3 regions of the Colwellia sp. MT41 genome follow, and region 1 is predicted to be linked to each of the others. Evidence: predicted binding sites of a transcription regulator. Region 1 holds the regulator's gene; each other region holds the start of a gene.
What was found. The regulator LexA, encoded in region 1, represses DNA repair genes until DNA is damaged. The targets are predictions, from matches to a motif close to TACTGTATNNNNATACAGTA.
Positions count from the first base shown of each region.

Region 2: uvrD (DNA helicase II) is a predicted target of LexA. The motif match lies at 4,637-4,656, and genes of this name have one in related genera.
Region 3: CMT41_RS17075 (DNA topoisomerase III) is a predicted target of LexA. The motif match lies at 3,030-3,049, and genes of this name have one in related genera.

Region 1 covers NZ_CP013145.1:237,277-243,216, reverse strand. Annotated here, with positions in the region: gene thiC (phosphomethylpyrimidine synthase ThiC) at 1-1,506, opposite strand, end outside; TPP riboswitch at 1,621-1,718, opposite strand; gene CMT41_RS01045 (HutD/Ves family protein) at 2,236-2,841, shown strand; gene lexA (transcriptional repressor LexA) at 2,895-3,530, shown strand; gene coxB (cytochrome c oxidase subunit II) at 4,193-5,698, shown strand; gene ctaD (cytochrome c oxidase subunit I) at 5,709-5,940, shown strand, end outside.
Region 2 covers NZ_CP013145.1:83,377-89,316, reverse strand. Annotated here, with positions in the region: gene rarD (EamA family transporter RarD) at 63-965, shown strand; gene CMT41_RS00365 (diguanylate cyclase) at 1,038-2,297, opposite strand; gene uvrD (DNA helicase II) at 2,356-4,530, opposite strand; gene CMT41_RS00355 (HAD family hydrolase) at 4,992-5,768, opposite strand.
Region 3 covers NZ_CP013145.1:4,029,081-4,035,020, reverse strand. Annotated here, with positions in the region: gene CMT41_RS17085 (potassium channel family protein) at 1-371, opposite strand, end outside; gene CMT41_RS17080 (SRPBCC family protein) at 588-1,010, shown strand; gene CMT41_RS17075 (DNA topoisomerase III) at 1,023-2,978, opposite strand; gene CMT41_RS17070 (TonB-dependent receptor) at 3,174-5,940, opposite strand, start outside.

The DNA.
Region 1 (5,940 bases):
AAGCATGGCACAACCGAACCAACCAATATTAGCCGCACCTATACCGGAAGTAATATGATCATAACCTGGGGCTATATCTGTGGTTAATGGCCCTAAGGTGTAGAAAGGTGCTTCATCACAAGCTTCAAGTTGTACTTCCATATTTTCTTTGATCATATGAAGCGGTACGTGGCCTGGACCTTCTATGATGACTTGTACATCATGCTGCCAAGCGATTTTAGTTAGCTCACCTAAGGTGCGTAATTCTGCAAATTGTGCTTCATCGTTAGCATCGGCGATTGAGCCTGGACGTAAACCATCACCGAGTGAAAATGACACATCGTATTGCTTTAAGATTTCACAGATATCTTCAAAATGGGTAAAAAGGAAGTTTTCTTTATGGTGGGCTAAACACCATTTCGCCATAATTGAACCACCACGCGAAACAATACCGGTGACACGTTTTGCTGTCATAGGTACATAACGCAGTAATACACCAGCATGAATAGTAAAGTAATCCACGCCCTGCTCTGCTTGTTCAATTAAAGTATCGCGGAAAATTTCCCAAGTAAGATCTTCGGCGACACCATTTACTTTTTCAAGTGCTTGGTAAATGGGTACTGTGCCAATAGGTACCGGTGAGTTACGCAAAATCCATTCACGGGTTTCATGGATGTTACGACCGGTAGATAAATCCATTACCGTATCTGCGCCCCATTTTGCTGACCAAACCAGTTTTTCTACTTCTTCTTCAATAGAAGAGGTTACTGCTGAGTTACCAATGTTAGCGTTAACTTTAATTAAAAAGTTACGACCAATGATCATAGGCTCACATTCAGGGTGGTTTATGTTTACTGGAATAATGGCACGACCGCGAGCCACTTCATCACGGACAAACTCAGGGGTGATTTGCTCCGGAATGCTAGCACCAAAAGATTCGCCTTTATGTTGCAGCAGTAAGGTGGCATCTTTCACTTCTTCACGTTTTATATTTTCACGAATAGCAATGTATTCCATCTCTGGGGTAATAATACCTTGGCGAGCGTAATGCATTTGCGTAACATTTTTACCTTTTTTAGCGATACGCATTTGAGGTAAATTTTCAAAGCGAATACTGTCAACACCTTCATCGGCAAGGCGTTGTTGCGCGTATTCAGAGCTAGTTGAAGTTAACGGCTCGACATCACCACGGGCGTCAATCCAGCTTTCACGTAAACGTGGAATACCTTTGTGCACGTCAATATCAACATTTTCATCGGTGTAAAAGCCCGAAGTATCATAAACGCATAAAGGTTCATTTTTCTCATAAACGGCAGTATCTTTACTACCACTAATTAAGGTATCAGATAAGGTAATTTCACGCATACCCACTTTGATATCATGGATTTTACCTGCTACATAAACTTTTTTTGAATTAGGAAAAGATTGGTCGGAAACATTTTTTAAAAATGCTTCAGCCGCTGCACGTTTTTCACGTCTAGTTGGTTTTTTTTTGTCTTTTACAGCAGCGTTATTTTGCTCGCTCATGGTCGCACCTGTTTTAAAATTTTTAATAAAATAAAAAAAGGCGGAGTTTTTTAGCTAAAGATGAGGCAAAAAGAGCTTTGTTCTACATGGTAAGCACTAGGCTTGTATGAAAGAAAATTACTCTCTCTTGTTTCCTACGCAGATATTAATCTGATCAGGTTTTACGGATCCCGCTTACGCGATCTCAGCCTTTGGCACTCCGACAAGTATTGTTTTGCTAGCGAGGCTAACAAAACGTGAGCTGATTCTAACGTGGGCATGCACATGTTAGCAAGCAAATACTAATATAAAAACAAGATGATAAAATATTGCCAATAACTGAGCATATACCCGTTACCATTCAAGATGCATGTTTCAGAGTGCTTGAGCAATTTCAATTCAAGGCGCTGTGATGAAATAATGGTTGTTCAGGAGAATATACTCAGGATAATTGCTCCTGCATTATCCGTATATGGTACTTCCTGTACCGTCTGCATTCTCTAATAAGCTGCATCCATGCAGCGTCATTATAAGTCACAGCAACGATGAAGTGATGTTGCTCAAACGCTTCTTCGATGGGTTTAACATGACTTTATACCGCGTTAAATAATGAAACCATAGAGTGACTATGCTTCAATTATTTGCCTTGCCTAAAGCCATATTAATTCCCACTGAAATCGAGAACTTTGAATGGTGACGGGTATAAGATAAAATAACTGCCCAACAGCAATTAGTCCTAAGGTAATACTAGTGATAACGTTAATCTCGCCAAATGAATTCAAAACAATCCCCTGGAAAAATGGTTTAGGTCACACCACAGAATTAGCCATTAGCGATGGTGGTAATTTAGATGATTTTGCTTGGCGGTTAAGTATCGCCAGCGTGGTAAATGACGGCGACTTTTCAAATTTTTCTGGTTATCAACGTAATTTAGTCTTAATCGAAGGTGCAGGTTTGACACTAGACCATCGTAATGGCGATGTAGATAAGTTAATACAATTACTGGATATAGCCCGTTTTGATGGCGCCAATAAAACTCATGGTTCTTTGCTTAATGGCGGCATAAAAGACTTCAATATCATGACTAAACAAACAGCATTTTCAGCTGAGGTGAATTGCTATAGTGAGCGACAAAATGTCACCCTTGCCTTGCTAGCTGATAGCTTACTGTTTGCTTATAGCCTCACTGACACCATGATGGTTAACACCGCCGAAGGTAAAGATTGCACCGTGCCTGTTGGTCATCTAGTTAAGTTACAAGCAAAAAATTCTCCAGAAAATTCGCAGTTATTAAATGTCAGCATTAGCGGTAAGAATATGATTATTATGCAACTAAAAGTAAATGCTTGCCTTTAAAATAATCCTGTATATACTAACAGTAATACTGTGTAAATTTACAGGCTAATGCTATGATAAATTCAACAACCGAATTACGCCCGCTGACTAACCGCCAGAAGCAAATTTATGATTTAATCAAAGATAAAATCAAAGACACTGGCATGCCGCCAACTCGAGCCGAAATTGCTAAATTTTTTGGTTTTAAATCAGCAAATGCCGCTGAAGAGCACTTAAAAGCCTTAGCAAAAAAAGGCTATATTGAAATGCTTGCCGGCACTTCTCGTGGTATTCGCTTAGTTGAAGAGTTTTTAGAGCCCGAGGGTTTACCGCTTATTGGCCGTGTTGCTGCCGGTGAACCTATTTTGGCGCAAGAACATATTGAAGAGCATTATAAAATGGATGGCAATGTATTCCACCCAGCCGCTGATTATCTCTTACGTGTTAATGGCGAAAGCATGAAAGATATTGGTATTTTAGATGGTGATTTACTGGCGGTACATCAAACCACTGATGTACAAAATGGCCAAGTGATTGTTGCCCGAGTAGAAGACGAGGTCACGGTAAAACGTTATAAACGTGAAGGGAATATTGTTTATTTACATGCTGAAAATGCAGAGTTTTCGCCCATTAAAGTTGATCTAAGCAAGCAAGAGTTTCATATTGAAGGTATTGCCGTTGGTATCATCCGCAGTGGTAGTTGGATGTAAAATGTACAAAACCTAGGCAAGCTAGTGTGCTTAATCCGTAATATAACAAGCGCCATAATTACACTTACCAATAATAGCATTGGCAGTAATTATGGTGCTTTTTTTTCTTCAAGCTAATAAATTTATTTTCCCCCTAGCTACTATTTTTTAATGCCCCTCTTATCTTTAACAAAGCTACTTCCAGTATAGCTCACACAGGCTTTAGAGCTATTACTCCATTGAATTGAATGACTTTTTTATAATTACTTAGCTATAAAATATTTGACCTCGATCGAATTTTAGCGTAATTCTATTAACAGTAACGCATATAAAACGAACATAAAAAGAATAAAAAGACGTCAATGCGCTAATACTGTCACACTAAATTTATAGTGCCATGCCAGATTACTCTTCACGTCAATAATTAACCTGATCTCGGGAGGAATACCCAAGGGTATTGTTTATTCGCCATCAATCGTTCACCATCGCGAAACCGTGGCTAAACCGAGATATTGTTAGTTTATTAATAATAATAAAAACTACAGATATTCAGTTCAGTGGTTATGAAGTACTTTGCTGCACATCTGTTCTCTATGATTACCAAGAGGAGATGCCGTGTGGGGAAACATAAGCTAATTTGGCTAGTGTTGGTCAGCCTATTTACCAATTCAGCCTGGGCAGAAATGCAGTTAAACCTGACAAAAGGGGTTACTGCCGTTAGCAGAGATGTCTATGATTTACATATGCTGGTACTTTGGATTTGTACCGCAATTGGCGTAATAGTTTTTGGTGCAATGTTTTGGTCCATGGCTTTTCATCGAAAGTCTAAAGGGGCAAAAGCCGCTGACTTTCATGAAAGTACCAAGGTGGAAATATTATGGACGGCAATACCTATTGTTATTCTAATCGCCATGGCAGTACCAGCAACTACCACCTTAATCGCTATGGAAGACAACACTAATTCTGATGTTACCATTCAAATAACCGGCTCCCAATGGAAATGGCATTACAAATATTTTGATCAAGATATCGAATATTACTCTGTCCTGTCGACCCCACCCGAACAGTATCAAAACCAACAAGAAACTACTGCTATTAAGGGCGAGCACTATTTACTTGAAGTTGATAAACCTCTGGTGATACCCGCCAATAAAAAGGTGCGCTTTCTAATAACCTCAGATGATGTCATCCATTCTTGGTGGGTACCTGCTTTTGCCATTAAACAAGATGCTAACCCAGGCTTTATCAACGAGGCATGGACTAGGGTTGATGAACCCGGTATTTACCGCGGCCAATGTGCTGAGTTATGTGGTAAAGATCATGGTTTTATGCCCATAGTTGTGGAAGTAAAATCAGCAGAAGATTATGACATTTGGCTTAATGAACAACAGCAACGTATCGCCCAAGCAGCCAGTGCTGAACAAGCCTCGTTAACTACTGCCATGTCTAAAGCAGAGCTGATGCAATTAGGCAAAACAACTTACACCGCCTACTGCTCCGCATGTCATCAGCCATCTGGTTTAGGTTTACCGCCAGCTTTCCCGGCCCTAAAAGACAGTCCAATAACTACCACAGGCACAATACAAGATCACATCAATATAGTGTTTAACGGTAAAACAGGCACGGGCATGCAAGCCTATGGCAAGCAATTAAGTTTAAAAGAGCTAGCTGCGGTGATCACCTATGAGCGTAATGCTTGGGGCAATAATACCGGTGATTTAGTGCAAGCATCTGATGTAAAGTCTGCTGTTGCCTCTTCTGTTGAAGGTAAAGCACAAGAGGCCACAGCATCCTTAGCAATTGAAACTGCAGTTGAAGAAGCGGTAGAGATAATAACTGAAGAAGTACCAGTAGAGGATTTATCTAAAGTGTATAGCCATGATGAATTAATGACAATGGGCGAAAAAGTCTACTTAAAAGCTTGTGTTGCCTGTCATCAACCGACAGGGGCAGGCTTACCTCCGGCATTTCCTGCGCTTAAAGGCAGTGTGATTGCGACGGGAGATATTACTGTTCATTTAGATATGGTGATTAACGGTAGTAAGAAAAATGCTGCCATGACTGCTTTTGGTAGTCAATTAACCAAAACCGAAATAGCCGCAGTTGTGACTTATGAGCGTAATGCTTGGGGAAATAATACTGGTGATTTAGTACAACCTGCAGCTGTTGATGCTGCTAGTGCGAAGTAGGGGATATAAAATGACTACAGACGTTATAGAACAAGATTCGCACGACGAACATCATGTTGAGCATAAAATGACTGGCATAAAACGCTGGCTCTATACCACTAACCATAAAGATATCGGCACACTTTATTTATGGTTTTCTTTTATTATGTTTTTAACCGGCGGCGCCATGGCAATGGTGATCCGTGCTGAACTATTCCAGCCTGGTTTACAATTAGTTGAACCTGATTTTTTTAACCAATTAA
Region 2 (5,940 bases), 150 kb from region 1:
ACCGCTTAAGGTCATGTTATTATTCCGCCTTTCCTTATAGCTTGCCCTGGAATGATTAACTGATGAGTACAGCAACCTCTGATCAACTTGAAGCCAATAGCAGCCGTAACGGCGCCTTAAGTGCCTTAAGCGCATACCTACTGTGGGGTTTTGCGCCAATATATTTTAAATTACTCAACGAAATTGAGCCCGGTGAAATATTAATGCATAGGGTTATTTGGTCAGCTTTATTTTTGCTAGTGATGATTGTCGTTATGAAAAAATGGTCACAGCTCGTTACTGTTTTCCGTCAGCCAAAGATATTACTCTTGCTGTCTTTATCAGCTAGCTTTCTGGCGGTAAATTGGTTTCTGTTTATTTGGGCAATTAATAATAACCACTTGCTCGATGCCAGTTTAGGTTACTACATTAACCCACTCTTTAATGTTGTCCTTGGCATGATATTTTTTCATGAACGTTTACGCCGTAATCAATTAATAGCGGTAGGTTTAGCCCTGACGGGTGTATTGGTGCAACTGGTTGCCTTAGGTACTCTGCCAATGATTTCACTCGCCTTAGCCACTACCTTTGCCATTTATGGCTTAATAAGAAAGAAACTGCCGGTTAATTCATTCATTGGTTTATTTATTGAGTCATTGTTAATGCTACCGATAGCCCTGATTTATTGGTTTTTCTTTGTTGAAAGCAGTACCAGTAATATGGCGTTAAATAGCTCTAGTTTGAATTTTACTTTGATCATGGCAGGCTTGGTAACCACAGCACCATTATTATTATTTACTATAGCCGCAAAAAGGTTAACACTGTCAAGCTTAGGGTTTTTTCAATATTTAGGGCCAAGTATTATGTTTTTATTGGCGACTTTTTATTATCAAGAAACCATGAAAAGTGCTGAGCTGATCACCTTTATTTTCATTTGGGCGGCATTAGCACTCTATACCTTAGACTCGTTAAGAAAACGCGCATAAAAGTAGGCGAAAAAAAAGCGCTTATCCTCAGCAGTGATAAGCGCTCTTTTATTTATTTTTTAAGGTGGCAAGTTAGTCTTCGAGTTCAGCGCCTGAGATAACCACTTGATTACGACCATTTTCTTTTGCTAAATATAAGGCATTATCGGCTTCATTCATTTGCTTAGCGAACTTATCTTGACTATCAAAAATCACGCCAATGCTTAACGTTATTGATATAGGTACTCCACCGACTGGAATAGTCGACACGGAAATTTCGCGTCTAAAGTCGTCTAACCTGTTATACAAATTATCGACATCAATGCCGTGTAATAATACCGCAAACTCTTCTCCACCCAAACGAGCTGTTAGCCCTGCACTAAAGTGTTTACGCATATAAAGCGCAATCACTTTTAATACCTGATCACCCGCATCATGACCGTAGCTATCATTAACCTTCTTAAAGAAGTCGATATCTATCATAGCTAAACAGTAAGGTACTTTTTTCTGGATATATTCTTTAATGCGCAATTCAGCCGCATGGAAAAAAGCACGACGGTTAGCAAGATCAGTTAAATAATCCGTATTGGCGGCATGTTGAATTTTGGCAATATTATTCAAACTCTCAATGTTTTGGGTAATACGACAATAAAATTCTTCCGGGCAAAAGGGTTTCCGTAAAAAATCATCAGCGCCATTTTTTATAAAACGCGCTGAATGAATGCCGCTAGTCGCGCCAGAGATACCTATTACGGCTAATTGCTCACGTGTATAAATACGGCGAATTTCATTGGTCAGCTCGATACCATCCATTTCCGGCATTTCTAAATCGGTTATCACCATTTTAATATTTTTGTGTTGAGCTAGTTTCTCTAATGCCTGCACACCATTATTAGCGGTTACCACAGTAAAATTACGACGTTTTAATAATTCAACAATATGATTACGCGCTGCCGAGGAGTCATCCACCACTAAAATGGTATTTTGATCATTGGTTAGCTGCCAATGTAAAACGCGCTTTAAATACAAAAAGGCTTGGCTATTCTCTTTGGGAATATAATCAATTACCGGCTGAGATAATATTTTCTGCCGAGTTTCATCATCCATTTTCCCTGTCATCACAATGCTAGGAATACCATGGGATAAGACACAGGCGATGGCTTCACCGTCGAGCGCATCAGGTAGCGCATAATCTATGGTCGCGGCAAAAAAGTCAGTATCGGCAGATAAAATATCTTCTACTTCAGCCAAGGTGGTCGCTATAACCACCTCAAATTTTAATGAATGGGCTATCTGTTTGATAACGGTTGCTATCGGTTTGCTGTCTTCTACCACTAATAATCTTTGCGACATCACTACACCTTCAGATTTTAAATCGGCTACTCTATGGACGTTAGGTTCACTGCTGAACTTAGGCTGTTTCTAAATTGGCATACTCCACCACTAGCCATTTACTACCAACATCGGCAAAATTCACCTGAATACGCGACTGAGTACCACTACCTTCATAGTTAAGCACTACCCCTTCACCAAACTTAGCATGTTTAACCAGCTGACCCAACTTAAAACCTGTATTTTCAAAGGTTTCAAGGGTAAAGGTGTTGGAGAATCTGCCCACTTTACTCGGTCGTTTTACTTGCGCCTGCATACGAATTTCTTCTATACACTCTTCAGGTAATTCACGTAAAAAACGACTGGCTTTATGGTGTTTTTCCTGCCCATATAAGCGACGACTTTCAGCATGGCATAAGTATAGCTTACGCATTGCTCGTGTCATGCCGACATAACACAATCGACGCTCTTCTTCTAAACGCCCTATTTCTTCAACCGATTTTTGTGATGGGAACATGCCTTCTTCAAGTCCCGCAATAAACACCAGAGGAAACTCTAACCCTTTAGCTGAATGCATGGTCATTAACTGTACGGCGGCTTCAAATTCATCGGCTTGTGACTCACCTGACTCTAATGCCGCATGAGTGAGAAAAGCGGTTAATGGGCTTTGCTCTTCGACTAACTCAGGATCACTTTCAAAAGTTTGGCAGGCGGTAACCAGCTCATTTAAGTTTTCTATACGTTGGGCAGCCCGCTCACCTTTTTCTGCCTGGTACATAGCCTTTAAACCACTATTATTAATGACAAAATTCGCTTGCTGATCTAAATCTAAATTCTGGGTATCATCTTCTAATTGCTCAATAAGCTGGATGAAGGCGGTTATGGTTTTAGCACCTCGCCCTTTTAGTTGCTCTGCTTGCAACATATGCTGACAAGCTTGCCACATCGTTACTTCCATACCACGGGCGGCATCTCTAATTAACGATAAGGTTTGATTACCAATGCCACGGGTTGGCGTATTAATAACACGCTCAAAGGCGGCATCATCATCACGGTTATTGATAAGGCGCAGATAAGCAAGGGTGTCTTTGATTTCTTGTCGTTCAAAGAATCGTTGACCACCATAGATACGATAAGGTAATTGTCCTTGTAATAGAGCTTCCTCAAGTAAACGAGATTGCGCATTAGAGCGATACAAAATGGCTATTTCGTCCAGTTTGCCACCGTCATCACGCCATTGTTTAATACGACCGGCGATAAAACGCGCTTCATCAATTTCATTAAAAGCGGTATAAATTGAGATTTTTTCGCCAGCCTCACCATCGGTCCACAACTTTTTGCCCATGCGATTATTATTGTTGCTAATTAATTGGTTCGCTGCTTGCAAAATATTGGCGGTGGAGCGGTAGTTTTGTTCGAGTCGAATCGTTTTAGTATCATCATACTCTTTTAAAAATCGTTCAATGTTTTCTATTTTTGCGCCACGCCAGCCATAAATAGATTGATCATCATCTCCAACAATCATTACCTTGCTGCGAGCTTTACCTAACATGGTAAGCCAAGCATATTGAATGGCGTTGGTATCTTGAAATTCATCCACCAAAATATGGCCAAAACGCTGTTGGTAATGTTCTAACAACACAGGATTTTCCAACCATAATTCATGGGCACGCAATAATAATTCCGCAAAATCGACTAAGCCAGCTCGGTCACAAGTTTCTTGATAAGCTTTATACACTTTAACAAATAACTCTTCTGTGGGATCAAATTGGGCATCTATATGCTTAGGACGTAGACCTTCATCTTTTTTACCATTGATATACCAAACAAATTGCTTAGGCGGCCATTTTTTCTCATCAAGTTCTAGTGACCTAACGATTCTTTTGATTAGGCGTAATTGATCATCGCTGTCTAATACTTGAAAACTTTGCGGTAAATTGGCTTCTTTAAAATGCATACGTAACAAACGATGTGCTAAACCGTGAAAGGTGCCAATCCACATACCATGAGTATTACCAGCCACTACCTGTTCAACACGAGCACGCATTTCTGCCGCCGCTTTATTGGTAAAGGTTACCGCCAATATGCTGTGTGATGAAACTTTTTCTACTTGTATTAACCAGGCAATACGCTGCACTAATACTCGAGTTTTACCACTACCTGCGCCAGCCAAAACAAGCATATTTTGCTTAGGGGCAGCAACAACTTCACGCTGCTTATCATTAAGAGAGTCGAGTAATTCTGAAACGTCCATAGGGTTAAAAACCTTTCTTGCGGTGGCATTATCTAATGAAGTAGATAGTGGTGCTAAATAATAATAGGCAAAAGTATATCACCATTTAAAACTAGTTGTTGTGATCTGCTGTTTATTTTTACAGTACCCTTGCAGCACATTATAGCTCGTTCCTGCTAGTCAATTTCGCTACACTGATTTTGATATCCAAGGAGTTAATAAAGAAAACAAGGATAAATAATACTATAAAACAAGCGACTAGAGCATTTAACTGCTGCTTACTTTCAAAGCTATGATGCATACCCCAACAAGTGTTGCTGCGTTATTTATCTTTAATTCTGACAGTAGCCCATGCTCAATAAAGATGAAGTTACTGTAATTAACCCGTACTGAATTACTGCGTAGTGAGCAAGCAAAAGATAAGATTTTTGATCTGTTTTATAGCACTAAGCGCTATAGCAACTGTACGGATTTAGGTATGCCTATTGTTTATAATCAAGTAATTGCAACAGTTCGCTTACTTGGGTCAATTCAATATGAGGTAATTGCTGTAATTTTTTACCGACACCGTATTGCGGTAACCAAGCAGTCTGACAGCCCGCATTTAACGCTCCATAAATATCAGCAAAGCCACAGTCACCGACATGCAGTAACTGCTCCATTGGAATGGTTAACTGCTGACAGACCAAAGTAAACATATCTGCCGCAGGCTTTTGCCTTAGCAAGTGTCCACTTTCACCATGATTAGTACCGCGTTGAAAACCCGCATGGTAAATGTGTTGAAAGTAGTGAGCTATACCCAAGGTTTTGGTATTTACATTGCCGTTACTGATGGCTACCAAAGGGAACTCCTTGCTTAAACTCGCTAACAATTCATGGCTCGCTTTCGGTACGGTAAAATCACTACGTAAGCTAATAAAAAAATCTAAGCCCGCTTGTGCTTCTTGTACCGCGTCTTCTGCCGAGACATTATGTGCCAGCAACCCCAAACGATAAGTTTCATAACGAACTCTAACAACATCATGGCTAAGGTCAGGTGTAGCTGCAAGTGCTTGTTGACGATATGGTGCCCAGAAACGGCGATTAAAAATCGGCTTTAGCTTAGGAACTAACTCAGGCAATAAAAGGGCAAACCTTTCAGTAAAATACTGCAACATTTGCTTTTCAATGGCTAGCATTACTGGGCGGTTATTATATAAGGTGTCATCTAAATCAAAACTGATGGCCTTAATCGTGGTTAATCGTCGGTAAAATCGCATAGTCTTACATAACCCTGATAATACTTAAAATATTTACAGTGCTAACTGTTGTTGTAATAATTTTGCCATTTACTCGGTAAGCAGCCGTTTAAATTGATTTAGCAAAAGCGAGTACTACAGTGCTAACTGTTGTTGTAACAATTTTGCCATTTACTCGGTAAGCAGCCGTTTA
Region 3 (5,940 bases), 550 kb from region 1:
TTGATATTGGTATCAGCAAAGCCAAAAATCTTATTGGCAAATACTGCACCAGCGCCAGCTAAAATGCCGACACCCAAAATAAACATCACAAAAACAGCTGCTCTACCAATAAAAGTTATTGGATAAACATCACCAAAACCTATGGTCGTTGATGACATTAACATTAACCAAAGAGCGTCCGCATAATTTTTCACCGGTGAGTTGGCGACGCTAGTTTCAGCGAGAAACGTCACATAACCCAAGCCAGCATTAAGCAAAGCAAACAAAGTTAATGACAGCATGCCTATGGCGCCATAGTTATAGTTTTTAACGCCAAACTCATCAACTTTATAAAGGTTGCTCTTTTCCATGGCACTTTGCAAAATGATCATCTTGTTCTCTAGGGGGTTAATCAGAATATTTTGATGATATTACAATCAGAGACGATAGAGAAGACTTGGCTATGGCTTAGTGTTCGCTAAAGTAATATTTAAGGACGTGCATAGTATGAAAGCTATAATCTGACTATTTTATCCTGCCCTTAGTGGCAACTATTTTGTTATCGCATAAACTTAGCGTTAAAGCGGTAAACTAACAGGAGTTGGCTCATGGGTAAGTGTTATAAAAATATAGAAATTGCGACACCGGTTGCCACAGTGTGGCAAAAAATACGTGATTTTCATGATATGACATGGGCGGAAGGCGTGATCACTTCCTTAGTTAAAGTGGGTCAGACTGGCGGCACAGACATAGGTGCTAAAAGAATTCTAAATGATGCCTTTCATGAAACCTTAGTATGCCTAGATGACAATAATTATACTTTTTCTTATGCTGTTGATGATGGACCCGGCCCACTAGCTAAGACTGCAGTAGATAATTACTTAGGTGTGGTGAAGTTATCTGAAAGTACAACTGGTACCTTAGTTGAATGGAGCTCGAGTTTTACTTCATCTACTGAGGGTGAGGTCATTGAGTTTTGCGACCCTATTTATACCGCATTGCTTGGCGCTTTAAAAAGCAGCTTAAGTTAGTTACCTTCAGTGCTAACCAGATTTTTTAGCGGGCTTCTTTGCCGTTTTCTTCTTAAAGTTACCTTTACCGCGCTTCGGTTTAAAAGCCACCTTGGGTAAACCGGCAAAAGATTGCTGACTGGCGCCATGGACCATTTCTGTTACCGTCTTGGTTAAGGGCTGCATAAAACTTAAGTAACTGGCATTTTTTTCACTAATCGCGGTGAGTGTTGCTTCCCACTGCGCTGTCATATCAGGCAAGGTAGCCATTTCAGGTAGCGCGTTAATTAAGGCTATGCCCACTTCTGTGGCGGTAATAGCTTTGCCGTGGCGTTGTAAAAATCCCCGTTTAAAGAGTAAATCAATAATGCCGGCGCGAGTGGCATCTGTACCTAAGCCATCGGTGTCTTTTAATACTTTTTTAATGGCAGGATCACTGACATAACGGGAAATGCCTGTCATCGCGGCAAGCAAGGTCGCATCAGTAAAAGACTGTGGCGGCGAAGTGTGTTTCTCTAGTAGTTCGCCTTGTTGGCAATGTAATATTTGCCCTTTGGTTAAAGGTGGCAGGGTTTGTTCTTGCTCATCTGCTGCTTGCGTTTTTTTACTTTTCGGGAAAAGTACCTGCCAACCTTGTTGTTTCTCTATTTTTGCTTGGCTAACAAAATTCCCACCGGCGATCAAAAGGCTGATCTTGGTTTGCTGATAGATATATGCCGGGTAAAACTGCACTAAATACTGGCGGACAATCATCAAATAGATATTTTTTTCAAAGGTATTTAAGCTGATATTCTCCGGTGATTTTTCGGTAGGAATAATGGCATGGTGGGCGGTTATCTTTTTATCGTTCCACGCTTTACTGACCAAAGAGGTATTAGCCCCTTGGGCTGGTTTATTACAAGGTAAAGATGATTTCGCCAGGGTATTAACAATGCCTCTGGCTTGTTTTAATTGTTCTTTCGGCAAATAACGACAATCTGAGCGCGGGTAGGTAATCAGTTTATGTCTTTCATACAAGGTCTGGCAGACATCAAGTACCAACTTAGCATTCATAGAAAACTGCTTGGCCGCGCTGATTTGTAATTGTGACAAATTAAAGGGTAACGGCGCTGCTTGCTGTTTTTCATTACTCTCAAGCTTACTGACCGTTGCTGGCTGGTTATCAATACGTTTAACAACATTTTCCGCTAGTGCCCTCACCAATACTCGGCCTTCTTCATCACAATAAGGCTGACAATTGTCACTGGGTTGCCATTTAGCGGTAAAACTGACGGCTTCATTTACCTGCAAGCTAAGGTGGGCTTGTACTTGATAAAAAGCTTTACTGTTGAACTTGGCAATTTCTTGCTCACGCCTGACCACTAAGCCTAATAAAGGCGTTTGTACACGGCCGACCGATAAAACCGAGTTATAGCCAGTTTTTTGTCCTTGCAAGGTATAAGCGCGGGTTAGATTAATACCATAAAGCCAATCAGCCCGAGAGCGGGCTAAAGCAGAAATAGACAAGGGCATAAAGTCACTATTCGGTTTTAGTGACTTAAGTGCGCGTTGCACCGCAGGTAAATTCAAATCGCTGATCAGCAGGCGTTTAATCGTAGATTTTTTCTTTTTTGATATGTTGAAGTAATCAATCACTTCATCGACCAGTAATTGACCTTCTCGGTCAGGATCGCCAGCATGAATAATTTCATCGGCTTGTTTTACCAATTTACGTAAAACAGTAAGCTGCGAGCGGGTACGACTAATGGGTTTTAATTGCCATTGCTCAGGCACTATCGGTAAACTTTCCATACGCCATTTTTTTAATGTCGCATCGTAATCTTCAGGGTCTGCTTGCGCTAAAATATGGCCGATACACCAACTAACCACATCACCATTACCGAGCTCTATATGGGTTCTATGGTTTTTATGTCTTCCCTTAATAGAGAGTTGTAATGCGGCAGCAATGGCGCGCCCTAAGCTAGGTTTTTCGGCAATATAGAGTTTCAATGGTATATGAACGTTAATGAAGTGTAGAGGTTACTATGATTATAGATTGAACACTGTCTTTATGTACAGTTTTGTTTTCAATTGACATAAAAAACCAGTTTAACCTATCCCCAATTATTGAGTGTCGGTTAAACTGGTTTTATGCAGTTTATATCAGTTAAATACTTATAAGTTTTACTTTAATAAGTATTAACTTTAAAAGCGGTAACTTACTTCTAAACTCATGTAACGAGCAGTTTGACGGCTAGTTGTCATGCCCCAGTTTTGGTTAACTTCTAAACCAGAGTTTGTACTTATCGCATGTTCCTGTTCAACACTTGTTTGGGTGTCAGAGTCAAGTACATTATAAACAGTGGCTTTAAGTTGTAAATCACCACCAGCAACATCAATGTTATAGGCTAAACTTAAATCAAGCATAGTTGTCCAGTCTGTTGTACCAGAAGTACCACGTGGTGCTGGGTTGCCATTTGCATCATAAAATGATGCTTGGCCATAGTATTTACTAATACAATCTTCCCATACTGAACCCGCCGCACAACTATCTACGCCGTCAGGATGTACACTAAACTTGTTAATTGGCATTCCAGAAGCCACTGAAGCATTAAAACCAACTGTTAGTTCTTCAGTGATGTCATAGTAACCATTAATTTTGAAGGCATGACGGCGATCATTTGGTAAGTTACCATCTGCGTGATCCATTAAACCAGCGTAATCGTATGAAGTTGTCCAGCCTGGATCGGCCTGACCATTATCTGTTCTAACTAAACCTTCAGTGTTACCCCAACTATGAGACCACGTGTATGATGCATTGTAGTGGAAACTATCACCGGCAACACCAGATAACGTTGTTTCTACAGCACCGTATTGACGGCTAGCTACTGGTAAAGCAAGGTCTTCTTTTGAAAGGTATATAGTGTCTAGTGTACCATCACCATCATAGTCATACGTCATTTCCAAAGGTTCACCTGGGTTAGCTAACACGTAGCTAGGAATCCTAGCGTCAGTAATACCCTTTTTAGCGAAGTATGCCGCTATTGGTGCAGAGTAATCAGTATCTTCAATTGAACGACCTAAATCACGGTAAATACCACGCATGCCGAACACCATGTCACCATCCATCAGCTCTTGCTCAAAACCAATAGTAATTTCATCATTGTACATAGACTCTAAGTTAGAGCTAACAATGGTTGTTACATCAGTACTGCCATCTTGTACTACACGTTGACTAATGTGTGCACCAGTAGAAGGAGAACCATCGGCTAATAGAACTATTTCGCCATTTGAATCAAGTTGGTCAATATGGTAGTAGTCATGAACATCACGACGAGAACCACCTTGAGTAATGTTCATATTTGCTGATACAGGTTGGAAGTAACGTCCGTATGTTGCGAATAATTTAGTAGTACCATCACCGGTCAGGTCATAAATTGCTTGAAGTCTAGGTGCTATTTGCCCTTTAACGTCTACGTATTTTGTGCCGTCAGTCATTTCATTTGAAACATTTGAAACACGAACACCTAGGTTTAATACTAACTGATCAGTTACGCTCCAGGTATCTTGTACATAAAAAGCCGTTGATGTTACATTTGAATCGGTAAAATCGGTACGAATACGTTGGTCAGCGTAAGCTGTTCCTTGAGGCAATCCTGTGAAATCAGATCCCGTAGCGTAAGTTACCTCCCACCAACCTTCACGACCAGCTACACCATTTGGATGTGCAGCATAATCTACAGCAATATTGGTATAATCTAAACCAAATTGAAGATCATGATCACCAAGTATCCAGTTTACATCAAAGCGAACTTGATCACGGGTAAAGTTACTGTCTATAACAGTAGCTGCAGATTCAGCTGAGACATGTTGCCATGAACCGGTTAAATTTGACCATACAAGAGGGTCAGTATTGCTAACCGTATTGTAGGTATTATCCGTTGTACGACCAGCAACCATTTCAATTGAAAGATCGTCTGTTAAAATACCGGTATATTTAAAGCCGTAAACATCGCCACCAGAATGTGAGGTATAAGTGGCACTTTGTGCGCCAACTTCTCCAGTTATACCGTCGTTATTAAAGGTAGTACCTTTTCCTTTCGTAGCAAAACCAATAGTCGTTAATTCAATAGAGTGATTATCATTGATAAACCAATCTAATTTACCAAAATAACGATCTGATGTTGTTTCACCATCGTTTAACTTTGAACTATATCCATTTTTGTAGCTTGTCTTTTGTGGCTCATATAAAGCATAAAAGAAAAGTGTATCTTCAATGAAAGCACCACTTGCCCAAATATTAAAGCGGGTAAAGGTCGATTCATCTTGAGCTGTTGTTCCATCCTGAAGCGAACCATCAGCTTGTAAAAGATTATTATGTTGTGAGCGTGTTGCATTTGGATCTACACGTGCATAACCACCAAATTCAAAATCATTTGAACCTGATTTAGAAATCGCATTAATAATACCACCTAAAGCACCACCAAATTCAGGATCAATACCGCCTGTTTTGATTTCTGTTTGCGCAATTGCTTCCCATGGCATTGAGATTGAACCAATACCTGTTTTAATAGACGTAATGTTAATGCCGTTTAAGTAATAACCATTTTCAGCAGAAGAACTACCACCGATACTAGCGCCACCAAATGCAGAGTTGCTGGTAGCACCCGGCGCTAATAATGCCATAGCTTCAAAACCTGACTCAACCGGCATTTTGTCTAATTCGCCAGCGGTAAGGGTAATACCACCCGTTGATGAATCTAAATCGACACGCGTTATTCTTGAACCAATTACTGAAATACGTTCAACGTCTGCATCAGTGTTGTCACTTGATAACAGAACACCATTAAATATAACGGCGCCACCAACTTTAACAATTAAGTCATGCTTTTCAATGGTGTTAAAACCCTCTTTAACGATAGTCATCTCGTACTCACCAATGGGAAGTTTTCTTAAAGAATACTCACCTTTT